One region of the Pseudoalteromonas sp. S8-8 genome, then DNA from elsewhere that is predicted to be linked to it. Evidence: predicted binding sites of a transcription regulator. Region 1 holds the regulator's gene; each other region holds the start of a gene.
The links. The regulator sigma-54, encoded in region 1, starts transcription at its own class of promoters, with help from an activator protein. The targets are predictions, from matches to a motif close to GTTGGCACGNNNNTNGNNT.
Positions count from the first base shown of each region.

Region 1 (4,823 bases):
TTTCTTGTTCGCGATGGCGAATTTTCACATTGGGATGTGTCATTGCAAAACTTTCACCGATAGTTTGCGCTAAATATACAGAGCGATGTTGCCCGCCTGTACACCCAATGGCAATGGTTAAATAACTGCGGTTATTTCGCTCTAAGTGCGGTAACCACGTTTGTACAAATGTTTGAATTTGCCATGTGAATTTTTGCACTATGCTGTGATTGGCCAAATAATCTTTAACGGGTTGATCTAACCCATTTAAAGGTTTTAATTCAGGTTCCCAATGTGGATTTGGTAAAAAGCGTGCATCAAATACGTAATCTGCTTCTTTTGGTATGCCGTGTTTAAAACCAAACGATTCAAAAGTGACAATCAGTTGTTTATCTTTTTTACCTAAAATCTTTTCACGAATAGATTCAGCGAGTTGATGAACACTCAAATCAGTCGTGTCTATCATAAAGTCGGCGCGGGTGATTAATACATCAAGTAATTCTTTTTCTTTTTTGATGGCTAAATCAAGAGGCAACGAGTCAATTGATAGTGGGTGTAATCTACGAGTTTCAGAAAAACGTTTTATCAATGTTTGATCGTCGCTATCTAAATAAAATAACGTAGGGTTTGCAAAGCCTGGCAAGTATTCAAGAATATCGTTAAATTCATCTTGTTGTTTAGGGATGTTCCGTACATCAATGCTAACAGCAATTTTATCGTAGCTATCAGACACACTGCGAACTAATGAAGGAAGCAAGTTAACTGGAATATTATCTACGCAATAATAACCTAAATCTTCTACAATGCGTAAAGCAACCGACTTTCCAGAACCAGAACGGCCGCTTATGATAATTAACTCCATTTAACACCCTTTATAAAACTATGATTGATTGACAATAACTTGGTAAAGCTCAGTATCTGATTTTGCACTGCGTAACTGTTTACAAAAATCTTTGTTGTTTAGTTTATCAGCAATGGTTGCTAGAGTCTTTAAGTGCTGCTGGTTATCGCCATCTGGTACGATGAGTGCGACGAAAATATCAACAGGGCGATTATCGATTGCATCAAAATTTATTGGAGTTTCGCTAACGAGTACTAAAGCCAAAGGCTCTTCTGCACCGCTCATTCTTCCATGAGGAATGGCAATGCCACGCCCTATACCTGTACTACCCAATTTTTCTCTGCTCATTAAAGCATTAAGAATATCTTGTTGCGGTAAATACGGAAGTTTGTCGTGAGCAAGTTCGCTAATGAACTCTAAAATTCTTTTTTTGCTATTAAAAAGGACCGCAGCTTTGCTGCAGTCCTGGCATATAAGTGAGCTTAATTTCATCATATTAGTGTCGAGCAAGCTTCTCTTTGTGTTTAATTACTTGTCGATCGAGCTTGTCGATCAACGAGTCAATGGCGGCATACATATCTTGATGTTCTGTAGAGGCAAATAACTCAGCACCGCTTACGTGTATGGTGGCTTCTGCTTTTTGATTTAATTTTTCTACATCGAGAATGACATGAACATTATTAATATGATCAGAGTGTCTTTCTAGCTTCGCAAATTTGGTATTAATATAGTCTCTTAGTGAATCGGTTAATTCTACGTGACGACCAGTTAAGTTTAGTTGCATAAGCATTACCCTCTTTTTTTGCGTCTTAAATCAAACTTTTACGTTGATTTGACGGTGGAATAGCCAGAGATTCGCGGTATTTTGCGATTGTACGTCTCGCTACTTTAATTCCTTGCTCAGCCAATATATCCGCTATTTTGCTATCACTCAATGGTTTTGCTGAGTTTTCTGCTGCGATTAATTTTCGGATAAGCGCACGGATTGCTGTAGATGAACATTCACCACCGTTTTCGGTGCTTACATGGCTTGAGAAAAAGTATTTAAGCTCAAATATACCACGGGGTGTGTGCATATACTTTTGGGTTGTTACGCGCGAAATTGTTGATTCGTGCATTTCTACCATTTCAGCAACATCATTTAAAACCATTGGTTTCATGGCTTCAGGACCGTGTTCAAAAAAGCCTTGTTGTTGCTTAACAATACAATTTGTTACTTTTAATAGCGTGTCGTTTCTACTTTCTAAGCTTTTAATAAACCATTTAGCTTCTTGTAAATGCGAGCGAATAAACTGGCTGTCACCACTGGATTTTACAGTGCGAGACATTGCCGCGTATTGGCTATTAACACGAATTTTAGGCATGCTGTCTGGGTTTAACTCAACAACCCAGCGGCCTTTAATTTTTTTAACTGACACATCAGGAATAACATACTCAGATTCTTCTCTTACAATAGTATCTGCAGGTTTAGGGCTTAGAGTATGTATTAATGTCATTACTTCTTTAAGCTCTTCTTCTTTGAGCTTAGTTTTCTTCATTAATGTACGATAGTCACGAGCAGCTAATAAATCAATATGCTCGGTTAAAATCATTTTTGTTTCATTAATGTAAGGTGTTTCTTTATCAAACTGGTTAAGCTGAATACATAAACACTCTTGTAGGCTACGCGCAGCAATACCAACAGGATCAAACAGTTGGATGCGTTTTAATACAGCTTCAATTTCATCAAGTTCGACTTCGTTATCATCTTCGTTTTCTTGATTGAAGCTTTCTAAAATCTCTTCGCAGCTTAGTGTTAAAATACCTGAATCATCGACGGCTTCTACAATAGCAATAGCAATCGCTTCGTCTGTAGGGCTAAATGGCGTTAGTTGTAACTGCCACATTAAATACTCATGGAGCGTTTCAGTAGAGGCGCCTTGGTATATTGATTCGTCTTCAGGCATCGGACCCGATGATGCTGCTGGGGCGGCACTCATGTACTCATCCCAACTAACATCCATAGCCATGTCGTCACTTAGCGTGTCTTTTGCAAGTGCTTCACCACTATCTTGTTCGTATTCGCTTGGAGCATCATCGGCAGATGCGCTAACAGTTATGTCATCTGTATCTGCTTTTTGCTCGTTTTTACCAGCAGCGTCTTCTGAATAGTCTGCTTCTTCAACCTCTAATAGCGGGTTGCTGTCGAGAGCTTCTTGTATTTCTTGCTGGAGATCCAATGTACTGAGTTGCAACAAACGAATAGCTTGTTGCAACTGTGGAGTCATTGTAAGTTGCTGGCCCATGCGCAGCTGTAGTGATTGCCTCATGTATCTCTAACAATCCTTTTATGTTGTTATAATTAATACTAGCAGATGCTTAAAGACATGGCGTAAATGTTACAGCCTAAATTGCTCGCCTAAGTAAACATCGCGTACTGTTTTATCATTTAATACGTGTTCTGGAGTACCTGATGCAATCAGCTCCCCATGAGAAACAATGTAGGCTTTTTCACAAACATCAAGGGTTTCTCTTACGTTATGATCGGTAATTAATACACCAATCCCACGATTTTTAAGATGTTCTATTATTTTCTTTATATCTAATACCGAAATCGGGTCAACACCTGCAAATGGTTCATCCAGTAATATAAATTTAGGATCTGCTGCCAGCGCACGTGCTATTTCCACACGACGACGTTCGCCACCCGACAACGCCATACCTTGGCTATCACGAATGTGTTGTATGCTAAATTCATCTAATAATTTATCGAGAGTGTCTTCTCTAGCTTGTTTATTTAACTCTTTGCGCGTTTCTAAAATGGCCATTAAGTTTTGATAAACAGTCAGCTTTCTGAATATTGAAGACTCTTGCGGTAAGTAGCCAATGCCTAATCTAGCACGACTATGCATAGGTAAAAGAGTAATATCGTTATCGTCTATCGATATTTTACCTTTGTCGCTAGGTACAAGTCCTACTATCATATAAAACGTGGTGGTTTTACCTGCGCCGTTAGGGCCAAGTAAGCCAACAATACTGCCAGCTTTGACTTCAAGGCCGACGTTTTTTACAACTTCACGGCCTTTATAGCTCTTTGCTAATAGCTCTGCTTTTAATGTGCTCATGGTTGACCTTTGTCGCTTTTTTTACTTTTTTTAGTCTCGATTGGCACTAAAATTGTGTGAACGCGGTCAGTTGAGTTTTCATCTTTTTCGGCACTGATTAGCTGCTGCTCTATATCGTAGGTAATGCTTTTAGCATTTATTTTTTGTCCCGCTTGCGATACTTGTGCATTACCAACAAGCGTTAAAAAACGCTTAGATACATCATAACGTACTTCGTCAGCACTGGCGCTCATAGTCGTGCCATCTGATTGCTTTTCTTCAAAGTGCGCAGGGCTACCTGTAGCAATTAATAATTGTTTATTATCACCAAGTTCATCGCGTTTATGTACTTCTAAGCGGTCGGCTGTGATACGGCGGTTACCGTGAATAATTTCAACGTTTTTCTCAAAAATCCCGACATTAGCTTTTAATTGGCCTTCTTGCTTATCGGCGCTTATTGAAATTTGATTTGCAGCCGGTTGCGTGTTTTGCTCTGCAGCACTACTATTAAACGCTAGTATAAGTGTAGGAATAATAAGTGATTTTAATATTTTATTGGTCATAATATATGGTTCGCGTATGGTTAATTAGTTTTATCACTTCGGTTTTTAAGTCGGCTTCTAGGCCTTTACCAGTGATTTTTAAATTGGGTCCAGTGATGATAACGGGTTGCTCCGAACGCATTGTTAATAGTTTTATATCTACCTGAATATTATCAGCATTGATTTTGTCTATCATGGCGTTATCGGTTAAGTTTTTGGCAACCACATTGCCTTCTAAAATTAATTGTTTGTCTTCGTATAATGTTGCTTCGTCTGCATTTATTTGCCACGTTTGCTTTTCGTTATATAAAGTAAAAATAGGTTTTTCAAAAAACGTAAAACCTAATTGTTGATATAGCTCCATTTTAGCCGCAGTGA
Region 1 covers NZ_AUTR01000026.1:14,092-18,914, forward strand. Annotated here, with positions in the region: gene rapZ (RNase adapter RapZ) at 1-841, opposite strand, end outside; gene ptsN (PTS IIA-like nitrogen regulatory protein PtsN) at 860-1,312, opposite strand; gene hpf (ribosome hibernation promoting factor) at 1,317-1,604, opposite strand; gene L659_RS0108080 (RNA polymerase factor sigma-54) at 1,630-3,129, opposite strand; gene lptB (LPS export ABC transporter ATP-binding protein) at 3,199-3,924, opposite strand; gene lptA (lipopolysaccharide transport periplasmic protein LptA) at 3,921-4,466, opposite strand; gene lptC (LPS export ABC transporter periplasmic protein LptC) at 4,456-4,823, opposite strand, start outside.

Region 2 (4,823 bases), on a different contig from region 1:
GCTCGATTGAACAGTAATCGGAATAATAGGCGCAAAAAGTACACCTGCTATTTTTTTGTTACCTAAATACGAGGCGCTAGAGTTAATTGCATTATTGAAGCTTTGTCGTATTGCTACGTTTTGTGGTGTTTTAGAATGAAACATACAAATAATTGGAGTTACAAACGCAAGCGTTACATAACTAAACTTATACTTGTTGACGACCTTTTCTAAAATAAAAGTAAAAAACAGCGTTACAAATCCACTATACAAACCTTGTACTAATGCAGCTTGAAGCGTGACCGATTTAGCAATATCTGCCGAACTGTTTGCCCAGTAGGCCCAGCTAAAATAGAAAACGAATGACACAACGCCTGACAGTATAAGTCGAATATTCAATTAGCTACCTCAATATGCGTAAAAGCTTGGTTTAATGATAACACTAGAAGTGATGGTAATATTGTCACTAAATAATAGAGTAATTAATCGCGTATTGTAGATATATAAACAAACTAATGTTAAAGATTTCCTAACTAGCATCAATACAGAATCAGAACACTGCAGTTAGTTAGAAAGTTTAATTGAAGTAAACAATGGTTTGGCTGAGGGTATTTTGGGAGTGAGTTACAAGAAATAAATCACTTAGTTTGAGTAAATTAAAAATTAGATTTTGATAAAAAATATTTACTTTAAAAGCTAATATTGTGAGCCGAACAGTACTGGGGCACTTGTATCATTAGCCCTCAGTAGTCGGCTTACACAATATATAATCTGTCATTATTTTTTCGCAATAATGTAGATTGCATGTATTAACCCTGGGAAATAACCTAGCAGTGTTAATAAAATATTTAACCAAAAATGCATACCTAAGCCAACTTGCAAAAACACACCTAATGGCGGTAATAAAACCGAAAGTATTATACGAATAATATCCATGACTAAACTCCATTTAAATTAAGCATTAAAAAGACGTAAAGCCCAGTGTTAGTGGGCCTTAACCATACTGTATTATTCAGCAACAATAGCTAGTTTATCAACTACGTCACGAACATCTTCAGCATTTTTAGCAATTTTAACTGCTAGTTGTTTTTCAGCTTCAGACTCTACTGAACCGTTCAGAGTTACAATACCATTGTCGGTATCAACATCAATGTCTGTACCACCAACTTCTGAGTCAAACAGGAAGCGAGTTGTGATTACAGTGGTGATTTTAGCGTCCGTTAGGTCGTTATCATCATCGTCCATCATGTCATTGCTTTTATCTTTGGTATCCATGCTTTTAACAACAGTAAGGCTGTTATCAACATCAGATACACCATCTAAGCTAAGTACAAGTTCTTCTGCTAGCTCTTTATCAAGCTCGCTATTAACTTTACCTGTAAGTACTACTTTGCCATTTTTTACATCAGTGTTAATGTCAAAGTTGTTTAGATTAGTGTTCATAAGTAGAACTGTTTCTGCCTTACCGTCAATCCAAGCATCTTTACTTTCGTTTTCCCAGCTGTTTGCTTGGGCACCCATAGCCGTAGTACCAAGAACTAGAGCTGCGATAATAGACTTGTTAAATGTTTTCATAATCTTTCTCCTTTTGATTAAAGACACTTTAACTAATGCGAGCTTTGGGCCAACTTTATTTATACTTAAATTTCAACAGGTTGAGTTAATTTTTGAGTGAGTCATTATCTATAGTTGTGTAACTATTTACAGGCTACTCGGTAAAACTTTCTCAAATAGTGAAAATAGCTAGATAATTGCATTTTTGGTTAATCTATCGTTAATATAACAAAATAAAAAACATCATTATAAATTAACCTACTGATAATTAAGGTGATTATATTTGGTGCGTGCTTTGCATATAAACATCAAGAGCAATATCAATAGTAAATATAATAAGGAATGCCCCATGTCTGTAAAAGTTGAAGACCGCCCGATAGAGCAAGTACGCGAACAAGTAATTGATCAATTAATTTATAATTACAGTCATGGGGTTATTTCTGTTGATGCATTTGAGAGACGACTCGATAGCGCGATGGATGCACCTAATAACGAAGCACTGCTAGCCTTAGTAGAAGACTTAACACTTAATACCGATCAGCAATATAAAGCAGAAAAACAATCGCAATTTAAACCACATTATAGCGCACAGCAGAACAGTGATGATGACTTTACATTACGCAGTATTTTAGGCTCTAACGAACGAAGCGGTCAGTGGGTTGTCCCAAAAAATATATATTTAAGTAACTTTATGGGATCGGTGGTACTTGATTTTACTGATGCCATTTTTGCGCATCAAAATGTAACTATTCACGTTAACTGTATTTTTGGTAGCGATGAGATTTACGTACCAGAGCATGTAAATGTAGTGTCTAAAATGTTTTGTATTTTAAGTAGTCTTGAAAATAAATCTGTGTCGCTTAACAAACGCCAAGGTCCTACTATTCATATTGAAGGAAAGGCAGTTATGGGATCGGTTGAAGTAAAAATAAAGCGCACAATTAAAGAAAAATTTATGAGCTTTGCAAATGAGCTAAAAACCCAGTTTGGCACGGGTAGTAATAGCCGCTAACTATAATTGAGTAGCAGCACTTTAGCGTGCTGCTTAGTATTTTATTATAAATCGTTATTTCGCTCGCTTGGTATATCACTTAAATACTCTACAAACTCAACTTCAAACCCTGCAGGATCAATAAAGTAGACATTCTTTCTGAAAGGATTCTCGCTACCTTGCTTGCTTACTGTAAAACCCACTTTATTTAAGCGCATTACTACTGCGCTTAAATTATTAGTTACATAAGCAAAGTGTGCAAAACCAATTTGATGGCCCGATAAGTTTCTGTTTTCACCCTCACCATGGCTGCTTATCGCAATGTAATGCGTGTCATCTCCAAAGTGTACCCAGCGTCTTGGTTTTCCATGCCAATCGCCTCTGCCCTCACTTCTAATCGACCAATGTGGAAATACAGCGCGATAAAATTTAAGCATACTATCTATATCACTCGCGACTAAGTTTACGTGCTCTAAATACATAATGTTGTCCTATCAATTAAGTTAGGGGCACGATAAAACCTCAAGCTAACTTTAGGTAAAGCGTTATTTAAAATTAATTCAATTTAATTAACACACAAAGGAACATAGTGACTTATTAATTGCTCATTATTATTTTTTAAAAATATAGACACTTTTCAATCTTGTATAAAAAACAAACATAAGTATTTGGGGTTTATTGTTTACTTTATGTCAAAAGTCGCTAAAATACGCCGGCTGAAATATATAAACGTTCTTTTACAACCCAAAGGTAATACCATGCATCCAATGTTAAACATTGCGGTTCGCGCTGCGCGCAACGCAGGCAAAATTTTACTTCGCGCAAGTGAAGATTTATCAAAAGTTGAAGTGCAACAAAAAGGCGCTAACGACTTAGTAACTAACATTGATAAAGAAGCCGAAGCCGTAATTCGTGACACTATTTTACAGTCTTACCCTACTCACTCTATTGTTGGTGAAGAATTAGGTGAGCATAAAGGCAAGGATGATGATTACCAATGGATTGTAGATCCTATCGATGGAACAACTAACTTCATCAAAGGTATCCCTCATTACGCGGTTTCTATCGCACTTAAAGTTAAAGGTCGTTTAGACCAAGCTGTTATTTATGATCCAATTCGTGGTGAGCTTTTCACTGCATCTCGCGGTCAAGGCACTCAGTTAAACAGTAAACGTCTACGTGTTAGCAAAACTACGGTTCTTGCAGGCACTGTACTTGCTACTGGTTTCCCTTTCAAAAACAAAAACCACATGGATGCATACACTGAAGCGTTTAAAGCATTGTTTGTACACACTGCAGACATTCGCCGTGCAGGTTGTTCTGCTTTAGATATGGCATACGTTGCAGCTGGTCGTGTTGATGGATTTTTTGAAATTGGTTTAAAACCTTGGAACTCTGCTGCAGGCGAACTTATGGTTAAAGAAGCGGGCGGTATGGTTGTAGATTTCGCTGGTGGTAATAACTATAACCACAGCGGCAATATTATCTGTGGTTCACCAAAATTGACTCAAGCAATTATTCGTGAAATTCGTCCAGTACTAACTGAGTCGTTACTTCGCTAATTTGATGCTATTAATAGCATGCTAAAAAGGAGCTCAGGCTCCTTTTTTTGTGTCTAAAAATAAGGATTATCTAGCTTGAGTTCTACTGTTTTACCTTTTTCGTAAGGTAATGTATTTAAATCCTTCGCAAAGTATTCATCAAACAACGTATCAAACTCACCATTTTTTTGCATTATTTTAAGCCCTTTTTCAATTGCCACTGCAAGCTCTGGCTTACTATTTGATACAAAATAATAAAATCCTGTTGGGTAACTTATATATAAGTTAGGTACTATCACTAGGTTGCTTTCTTTATTTGCCGCTAGCTCTGAATTAACCTCGATGAATGAACGTGGAAAGTAATCAATACGCCCTGCACTTGTTAAGGCAAACATAGCCTGATAATTTGCAAACGGTCTTATATGCAAGCCATTAAATGCCATTATTTTTGTATCTGGCCAATCATGACCTTGCACCGCAGAAAGCTTACCTAACTGCCCTAAGCTAGTAATACCTTTAAATCTAGCAATGCTGTTCTTACTTGTTAATAGTGCCCTTTTACCTATGTAGCCTTTAAATAATGGGATTTTAATCGCAATAGCTAAAGACTCTCTTTCGGGACTGCTCATACTCCAGTATAAATCTAAATTTTTTGTATCTAGTGCTATTAAAGTACGTTGTTGATGGGGATGAATTAAAACGGGGTTAATCTCTGCAGGGTATTGTGCGCTAACCAATGCTTTTTCTAATAGCTCGTT
Region 2 covers NZ_AUTR01000035.1:103,641-108,463, reverse strand. Annotated here, with positions in the region: gene L659_RS0111270 (hypothetical protein) at 1-378, opposite strand, end outside; gene L659_RS1000000123420 (YqaE/Pmp3 family membrane protein) at 757-915, opposite strand; gene L659_RS0111260 (BON domain-containing protein) at 988-1,554, opposite strand; gene L659_RS0111255 (LiaF domain-containing protein) at 1,883-2,545, shown strand; gene L659_RS0111250 (VOC family protein) at 2,590-3,006, opposite strand; gene suhB (inositol-1-monophosphatase) at 3,283-4,086, shown strand; gene L659_RS0111240 (substrate-binding periplasmic protein) at 4,140-4,823, opposite strand, start outside.
Region 2: L659_RS0111260 (BON domain-containing protein) is a predicted target of sigma-54. The motif match lies at 1,590-1,608, and genes of this name have one in related genera.

Region 3 (4,823 bases), on a different contig from region 1:
GTACGTACGCCGCTCTCAGCCGCTATGCTGTACGCTGCTAATTTAGGGTCTAAGCGCTTACCCGAAGCATCTCGCGATAACTTTCAAACAAAGTTAATGTCGCGTTTAAAAGATTTAGAAACTCAAGTAAACGACATGCTGTTATTTGCTAAAAGTGGCGATCAGCAAGTTGTTGAGCAAGTTTCAATGCAGCAGCTGTTAACAGAAGTTAAAGCAGGTGCTGATGCGATGGTTGCACTTAATGAAAGTGAACTGGATGTAAGCTTACCAGAGCCAGATATACAAATAGTCGGTAATAAAACGGCATTGGCCAGTGCTATTCAAAATCTTGTGCACAATAGTATTCAAGTTATTGGCGGCGGTGCAAAAGTAAAAATTAGCGCACAAAGAGATTTAAAAGATTTAGATATGGTTCGTATTAGTGTGAGCGACAATGGCCCAGGTGTTGATTTAAGCCAAAGCGATAAAATTTTTGAACCATTTTTTACTACAAAAAGTCAGGGCACAGGTTTAGGGCTTGCTGTAGTGAGTTCGGTGGCTAGTGCGCACCAAGGCCGTGTTGATGTGACCAATAATACGCAGGGTGGTGCCTGCTTTAGCTTGTTACTGCCTATTAAGGCAACATCTAAACTAGAGGGTTCATTATGAGTAACACTATTTTAGTTGTCGAAGATGACGCAGGGCTTCGTGAAGCCTTAATAGATACCCTTGAAATGTCGGGTATTGAATGTGTTGCAGCCAACAGTGCTGAGCAAGCAATGTTACTGCTTAAAAAAGATCAATTTTCGCTTGTTGTAAGCGACGTGCAAATGGGCGCAATGAGTGGACTTGATTTACTACGCAGTATTAAATTAAACCACCCTGATTTACCTGTATTGATGATGACGGCGTACGCCACAATTGACGATGCGGTAGAAGCCATGCGCCTAGGTGCAATTGACTACATGGCTAAACCATTTGCACCTGAAGTGCTGTTAAATATGGTGAGCCGTTATTTGCCTGAAAAAGCAAAAGAAACCGACGGACCTATTGTTGCCGACCCAACTAGTATTCAATTATTGGAGCTTGCGAGTAAAGTAGCACGCTCTGATGCAAGTGTAATGGTACTTGGCCCAAGTGGTTCAGGTAAGGAAGTACTCGCTCGTTATATTCATGATAAGTCGAGTCGTTGTAATGAGCCTTTTGTAGCGATTAACTGCGCGGCTATTCCTGAAAACATGCTCGAAGCCACTTTATTTGGTTACGAAAAAGGGGCTTTTACAGGCGCGATTCAAGCATGTCCGGGTAAGTTTGAGCAAGCACAGGGCGGCACTATTTTACTTGATGAAATTACTGAGATGGACTTAGGGCTACAAGCTAAGCTGTTACGCGTACTGCAAGAGCGTGAAGTTGAGCGTTTAGGGGGTCGTAAAACAATTCAGCTCGATGTACGTATTTTGGCAACCAGTAATCGTGATTTAAAAGAAGCCGTGTCTGAAAATCAGTTTAGAGAAGATTTATATTACAGGCTTAATGTTTTTCCACTTATGTGGCGACCATTGTGCCAACGCCCTGGCGATATTATTGTATTGGCTAAGCATTTAATTGAGCGCCATATAAGTAAAAGCAAAGAGCCTATGGCGTATTTAGATAAAGCTGCCGAGCAAAAGTTACTGGCTCACGCGTGGCCTGGTAATGTGCGCGAGCTTGATAACGTTATACAGCGTGCACTTATACTGCGAAGTGGCGATACAATAAACGAGCATGCTATTTTTATCGAAAACTTAGTATCTAATAATTTTGTTATGGAGCCTTCATTGGCACCAGCGCAAACAGTATCGCCAACAGAATTAGCTCACGCAGATAAAGGCGTTGATAAAAGCACGCTAAGCTCCGCATATTATGATGAAAAATTGCATGCCGAGGATGAGCCTAAACAAGGTTTACTTGCGGCAGATACCGGTAGCTATAAAGATGAGCTTAAAGACAAAGAGCATCGCATTATTTTAGAAACCCTTGCACGTTGCCAAGGTAAGCGTAAAGACGTTGCCGAAACATTGGGCATAAGCCCGCGCACTCTACGTTATAAACTAGCGCAAATGCGCGATTTAGGTATTTCACTTCCTGCATAACCTCCTATAAACCCTAAGTTTGCAGTGCAAGCTTAGGGTCGTCAAAACTCTGACTAACACAAACTAAAGTTAACCTATTGTATTTTAATGATTAATTATTTGGCATGCTTTGTGCTTTATTACTTGTAAGAGTTCACTGCGTGTCAGAGATAAATTATGAAAATTCAAAACAGTGCTGTATTTCAAGAAATGCAATCAATGGCTTTAGAAGCCGGCCGTAATAATCAAATAAATAAATTGCCGACTCAAGTTCAACCTACTTCTACTTCCCAGTTTGGCGACATGCTAAGTGATGCACTAAATTCAGTGCACGGATTACAACAAGATGCCGCGCAAAAAGTAACAGCAGTTGAGATGGGTGATCGAAGTGTATCGCTTGCTGAAGCGATGATTGCTTCTCAAAAATCGTCAGTTGCTTTTGAGGCTACAGTACAGGTTCGTAATAAACTTGTTGAAGCTTATAAAGAAATCATGAACATGCCTGTTTAATTAGGTAGTGGAGAATTATTGTGGCGCAATCTAACCAATCTACAGACCTAGCACTTGCTGGTGGCGGTATTGACCAAAGTGGTGGTGATGATCAACAAGAACAAAAGTCAGGCTACTTAAGTGCTTTAAATGGTGTTGATGTATTGCGCCAAGTAACATTGGTTATAGCATTGGCTATTTGTTTAGCTATCGCGATTTTTATTATTATTTGGGCTCGTCAGCCAGATATGCGCCCGTTAGGCAAAATGCAAACTGAAGAGCTTATTCAAACGCTCGACTTTTTAGATGCGCAACAAATTGAATATCAACTAGATGGCAACGTTGTATCGGTTGATGAAAGCGAATACCAAAACATTAAGCTACTAATGACCCGCGAAGGGTTAGAGCAAGGGCCAGCGTCGGGCTCTGACATAATTATGCAAGATATGGGCTTTGGTGTAAGCCAACGCTTAGAGCGCGAACGCCTAAAACATGGTCGAGAACAGCAGTTAGCACGCACCATTGAAGAACTTAACAACATTACTCGCGCTAAAGTATTGTTAGCCATTCCTAAAGAAAACGTATTTGCCCGCAGAGAGAAAAAACCATCAGCAACTGTTGTATTAACGCTTAAGCGTGGCCGCTCACTTGACCGTGAAGAAGTAGATTCTGTTGTTGATATGATTGCTTCAGCAGTACAGGGTTTAGAGCCTATGCGAGTTACTGTTACCGATCAAAATGGTCGATTATTAAATTCAGGTTCGCAAAGCTCATTAGCAGCACGCTCTCGTAAAGAATACGATTTAGAACGTAAGCGCGAACAAGAGTATCTTGAAAAAATAGACAGTATTTTAATACCGGTTGTTGGGCTTGCAAACTATACAGCTCAAGTTGATTTGAGTATGGACTTTAGCTCGATTGAGGAAACTCAAAAGCGTTATAACCCAGACCTACCAGCGGTTAGAAGCGAAACCACATTTGAAGAAAATAACATTGGCGGCCTAGCTGTTGGTATTCCAGGTGCGCTTACAAATCAGCCACCGTTAAATTCGAACATTCCTGAGGTTGCGGGGCAAGGTGGTGCAGGCACAGCTACGTCACCAACACGCAGCCACAAAGAAGCCACACGTAATTATGAACTCGACACTACAATTTCTCATAAGCGCCAGCAAAGTGGTGTAATACGTAGGATAAGCGTATCAGTTGCTGTTGACTACATTGCTAAAGTGGGAGAAAACGGTGAAACAACCATGACTCCACGCTCGGTAGAGGCATTGTCAAATATTCGTCGCTTACTACAAGGTGGTGTAGGTTTTGATATGCAACGTGGTGATGCACTTGAAGTCGTAACAGTGCCGTTTGTACGTGAAGAAACAAATTTAGCAATAGAAGTGCCACTGTGGGAACAAGACTGGTTTATGAAAATAGCCCGCCTTGTATTAGGCGCCTTAGTTATCATTGTATTGATAATGGCAGTAGTAAAACCAATGCTTAAACGCTTAATTTACCCAGACGATACACTAGAAGAATACGACGAAGATGCATTAAGTTCAGGCGTAGATATTGGCGACAACACGCTTGATATGCTAAATAAAGACTTTGATTCTGCTTCGGTTGGTTTCTCAAGTGATGGTACACTGCAGTTACCGGATTTACATGGCGACGAAGATTTACTTAAAGCAATTCGTGCCCTTGTAGCTAACGAACCAGAACTATCATCACAAGTAGTCAAAGCGTGGTTAACAGAAGATGACTGATCAAGAACAAAAACAACTCCCGCCAGCCTTTGATGTTGATAAGCTAGATGGGGTAGATAAAGCCGCTATATTACTTTTGAGTTTATCAGAAGAAGATGCCGCGCAAATCCTTAAACACTTAGAACCTAAACAGGTGCAAAAAGTGGGTATGGCGATGGCTGGGTTACAGGACTTATCACAAGCTAAGATTAGCGCTGTACATAACTTGTTTATAGAACAAATTCAAAGCTTTAGTACCATTGGTTTTCAGTCAGAAGACTTTATTAAAAAAGCGCTTACAGCAGCCCTTGGTGAAGACAAAGCCGCTAGCCTTATTGACCAAATTGTTATGGGCTCAGGCGCTAAAGGCTTAGATTCATTAAAATGGATGGACTCTAAGCAGGTAGCGAATATTATTCGTAATGAGCATCCACAAATTCAAACCATTGTATTATCGTATTTAGAGCCAGAGCAGTCAGCTGAGATTATTGCTCAGTTCCCTGAAAAA
Region 3 covers NZ_AUTR01000022.1:44,159-48,981, reverse strand. Annotated here, with positions in the region: gene L659_RS0106245 (sensor histidine kinase) at 1-648, shown strand, start outside; gene L659_RS0106240 (sigma-54-dependent transcriptional regulator) at 645-2,111, shown strand; gene fliE (flagellar hook-basal body complex protein FliE) at 2,268-2,600, shown strand; gene fliF (flagellar basal-body MS-ring/collar protein FliF) at 2,621-4,336, shown strand; gene fliG (flagellar motor switch protein FliG) at 4,329-4,823, shown strand, end outside.
Region 3: fliE (flagellar hook-basal body complex protein FliE) is a predicted target of sigma-54. The motif match lies at 2,210-2,228, and genes of this name have one in related genera.

Region 4 (4,823 bases), on a different contig from region 1:
TCAGGATCGGTAAGTACTGTACTACGGTCTATTTTTACTTGCCCAGTTGGTGAGATTATTGAACCTGCTGCCGGTACAGTACTGCCGTTTGCTTGCACGCCTTGGCCGGTAATATAAAGGCCATTATCTATTAGCGCTTGAGTAGGGCGGTTAATACCTGCGTTATCGGTAAATTCAACTTGGTATAACTCAAAGTTAATATCCCAGCTGCTCTTGTCATCGGGTAATACGCGTAATGATGCAAATAAGCTGTCGCTCTTTGTGCCTGAAAAGTCGTAGTAGCTGCCGTTATCTATGTGTTCAGCGCTTACTCTAAAGCCTACTTTGTCTTTTACAATGGGTGCACTGTAATCCACTAAAACACTGTACTGATCCCATCGACCTGCAGATACCGTTGCTTTGCCTTTACTTTCGTCAGTTGATGCTTTTTTAGAATGTAAGTTTACAAAACCACCGTTGCGTTGGCTTGAGCCAAATAATACCGGCGGCGCGCCTTTTACCACGTCTATCTGTTCTATAGAGTTGAACGATAAGGGCACACCAAAGCCGTTATTACCGGCTTGTCGGCGTGTGCCATCTTGAAAAAGCTCACCTAATTGCCCACGAATAGTAGGTAAACTAGGTGCGCCAAAACCACTGGCTGAATAGGTATTAGGGCTTACTGCGAGCACGTCTTGTAAAGTCGTAATATTGAGTTGCTCTATTAACTCGCTTGAAATTGGTGTGACTGAGCGGGCTATATCTTGTAGGGCTAAGTTGTCGCCAAAAGGGCCGTCTACAGTGGCGTTTTTAACCGAAAGACCTTGAGATTTAATAGCTTGGCCTGCCACCTCAATGCGCTCTATTGCGCCATCTTTTGTTGTTTTTGATTCTTCGGCTGCAAAAGCATTAAGTGGTGTATTTAATATAGTGGCTAGGGAAAGTGCTAAATATGCGTGTTTCAAACGTTTTCTCTCTACGGTTAAAATGTTGTTGGCGATAAAGACCGAAAGGATTAAAAATAAATTTCAGTAAAATTTCGATTCTTTTTGTTTTTTAGAACATAACAAAACAGATGTATTATAAAGGTGGTAATTAAGTACTATAGTTTTATCAGTCGATAAAATATCAATAGAGCGATTGTATTAGAGTGAATGTAAATATTTGCTTTTAATGGGCTTTTTAAATTATAGACTACTTTTCACCTGCTAACATTTTAAAGTTGTTAACTTTTACGCAGCATTTTTTAATTCCTAAAATAAGCTTCACTTTTATTACTACAAAGCTTAATTACTTTTTTAGTTAAAATAATTAAATTTTTTTGAAATAAAAAATAACTTATACGGTCTAGGTTACTTCAACGTTTATTAATATTCATTTAAGGAAATTTTATGACAGGTTCAATGAGTTCTGATGTGCAAAACCGTTTGCAATGGTCACTTTTATCTTTGCGTTTAGGCGTATTTATTGTAATGGTTATGTGGACGTTCGATAAATTCGTAAACCCTGGTCATAGCGCACGTATTTTCGAACATTTTTACGGTATTAGTGGCTCATCTGACATAGTTGCTTATGTTATCGGTGCTCTACAACTTGTATTAGTATTGGCATTTTTAGCGGGTATTAAAAAGCGTATAACTTACGGTATCATTTTTGTAATGCATGGCTTATCAACGCTTTCTTCGTACAACCAGTATATAGATGGCTTTAATAACTTATTATTCTTCACTGCATGGCCAATGTGGGCTGCGTGTTTCGCACTTTACTTGTTACGCGACCAAGACGTGAAATTTACTGTAAAGTAATAAAGTACATGCAAAAAAATTGGTTATAAGCCATAAGGCTTATAACCAATAAGTACACAGGGAGTGCGGAAGTCGGTTTATACGTTAATGCATAGCGTCGTTGTATTGCTTTGCTAAGCTTTGTTTTTGCCCTTCGGTTAGTGCTTTACCCGCTAATTGAAATACTTCGTGTTCTTCTTCACTTAAATGATGATGTACTAAATGGTGCAGCTTTTTAGCTGCAACTAACCATGCAGACGAGCTCATTTCGGTATCTTCAAGTTGTTCAATTAATTCATCAATTTCGTGATGTTCAGCTACGCTGTGGCGCGCTTTTTCATGAGTTAAGTCATCAAACATAAGTGGGTTGTAAAAGTAACGTTCTTCAAACTTTGCGTGCTGTTCTAATTCTGTTTTTAGCTCGTCCATTAGCGTGTGGCGCTGCTCTGTGTCGCCGTGCGTTTGAATAAGTGCATCTACTAATTTTCTTTGTTTGTCATGGTCATGACGTAGTGCTTCAAAAATATTCATAACTAATCCTTTTACAATTTATTTGCTTATACCATTAACTAGCAAACTAAATGCCAAATATTAAGTTGATGTATTTTATTGCTTTTATTTTGATTTTTTATTTTTATGCTGCTATCACTGTAAATTTTACAGTGATATGAATGCAATAATTTCAGGCTTTTACGTAGTTCAATTATAAAGTGAGTATAAATCCCTACAGAACCTTACAAATATTTACTGGTTGTTTATTTTATTGCAGTGATAAAGTAGCAACATTATTTAGGTACAACCTATATGTATTACTCCCACATATAATACCAATCGGTATAAATGCAGGTAGCACGTTAACTTAATAGGATAGTTTAAGGATGAACATAAAAAGCCCCATCGCCGCATTATTGCTGTGCGCTTTACTAAGTGCCTGTAGTACAGCCCCACGTTCTGACCCTAACTTATGCATTGAAGAGGCTGAAACGGTTGCTCGAAATGGCGCTCAAACAAGCTCAGAAGTTTATAATCAATGCATTAGCGCACAAATTAAAAAGGATGAAAAAAATGACACTTTTTTTGATGCTATCGGTACGTTCTTTTTTGAATTTTTTGTAATGGTGGTAGAAAAGTAAATAGGCTAACTTGCAGCTGTAATTTAAAGTAAATAAGTTGCGTAAAAATAGGATTAGTTATGAAGCAATTATTGATAGTAATTCCACTTTTTTTATTACTAAGCGCTTGTGCGGCACAGCCTTACGCAGGTTCGGCAAAATGTATGGAACAAGCAGATATTGCATACGAAACCGATACACGTAAAAATGAAACATTAGATAATGAATGCAAAGCTGCAAAAGTAAATACGCCTAATAAAGAGCTTGAGAATCACGGTTTGGTTGATAGAAGTCTTTTACAGCTAATCGTTAGCTTTTTAAATGGCGTATTTCAATAGTACATATACAGTAAAAATATAACTAAATAAGGTATGTATGAGGGAAGAACTAAGAGCAAAAATAATTACCGTATGCGATAAAAAAATAGCAGTTAAAGGCGAAAATGTAGGGCTTTCTTTTTATGCCTTTTTTGCTAATAAAAACGACGACCCAGAGCTACTTATGGAAGCTGCTACTTGGTGGATACACACCCATAAATTAGATCATTTTGTAAAAGCACATAAAATTAAACAAATGGTTTTAGACGGACTTTAGTCAAGTAAATGAGCCAATACTTTTAGCTGTGTTTATTTAATCAACTACGACTTGGTTTCTTCCGTTTTCTTTTGCTTTATAAAGTAATTTATCTGCATGCTTAATAAGAATATCCAGTGTGCTTTTTAAAGGGCTACTTACAGAGGCTCCTGCACTAAAAGTGATTTTTGTATCTGTAGGAAAGTCTTCTATATTACTGCAATGCTCGGCGAAGCTAATGGCGAGTCGGTTAAATATATCGCGAATTATTCGTTCATCAGCCGTATTTAGTGCAAATAACCATTCTTCGCCGCCGTAACGGCCAAACTGATGATCATTACATAGTGTTTCTCTTGCAGCTTTTGCAAAGGCAATAAGAACTAAATCGCCAACATCGTGACCAAAATGGTCGTTAACTTTTTTAAAGTAGTCTAAGTCAACAATTGCTATAGTCATTTTACCTTCACCAAGTTTTGCTTCTGCTGCTCGCATTATTCCTCTGCGATTAGGGCAATTTGTTAGGTAATCTGTTAATGAAATATTGTGATATTTTTGACGTTGTCGAGCCTGCCGATAAAATAATAATAATGAAGCAATAACTAAAATAAACGCAATAGCAGCGCTAAGTCGCCAAATTATTTTTTGATGATATTCTTCTTTAGCTTGTAGCTCACTAATATCTTTTGCGTACTCTAGTTGCTGTATTTTTTCTTCTTTTTCTTTTACTTCAAACTGTATCTGTAGTGTTTTTATATTATTTTCACTGGTAGCTTCGTAGTGTTTTTTTGTATAAAGGAGCTTTTGTTCAATTGCTTCAAAAGCCTCGTCAGTGTAGTTAAGGCGTCGTTTTAGCTCATAGCGTTTACTTAAAAAATCGGCTTTATAAATACTGCGGCTGAATTTATCTAATTTAAAAAACACCTCATCGTTTGCTTCATTTGCTTGATCAAGTAAATCTAGTTTTATATATATGTCAGCTAACAAAATGAGCGATGCGAGTTGCATGTCGTGAACACCTGCAGAACGAGCAAGCTCAATGTTTTCTTTAGTTAGAGTTAAAGCTTTATCGTAATTTGCTTGTAAGTACTCAATACTGGCAATTGAGTACTGAGCAAAGGTTAAGCCTTTTTGCATATTAACTTTTTTGAAATAGAGCAATGCTTTGTCTAGGTATATTAAGGCATCTTTAGGTTTCTTAATCTCCAGCAATACATTGCCTAAGCTCCAATATGCTTTTGAGGTAAAAAGCCCATCTTGTGTTTGCTCATATGCCGCAACCGCTTTTTTTGCATAATATACGGCTTTGTCTTTTTCGTTTAGATAATTATATGCATCGGCTATTTTTCTAAAAAAGTATCCTTGAGATGCTGAATCA
Region 4 covers NZ_AUTR01000071.1:61,033-65,855, reverse strand. Annotated here, with positions in the region: gene L659_RS0121735 (TonB-dependent receptor) at 1-944, opposite strand, end outside; gene L659_RS0121730 (hypothetical protein) at 1,371-1,784, shown strand; gene L659_RS0121725 (hemerythrin domain-containing protein) at 1,869-2,294, opposite strand; gene L659_RS0121720 (hypothetical protein) at 2,642-2,896, shown strand; gene L659_RS0121715 (hypothetical protein) at 2,956-3,213, shown strand; gene L659_RS0121710 (DUF6500 family protein) at 3,251-3,469, shown strand; gene L659_RS0121705 (tetratricopeptide repeat-containing diguanylate cyclase) at 3,506-4,823, opposite strand, start outside.
Region 4: L659_RS0121725 (hemerythrin domain-containing protein) is a predicted target of sigma-54. The motif match lies at 2,334-2,352, and genes of this name have one in related genera.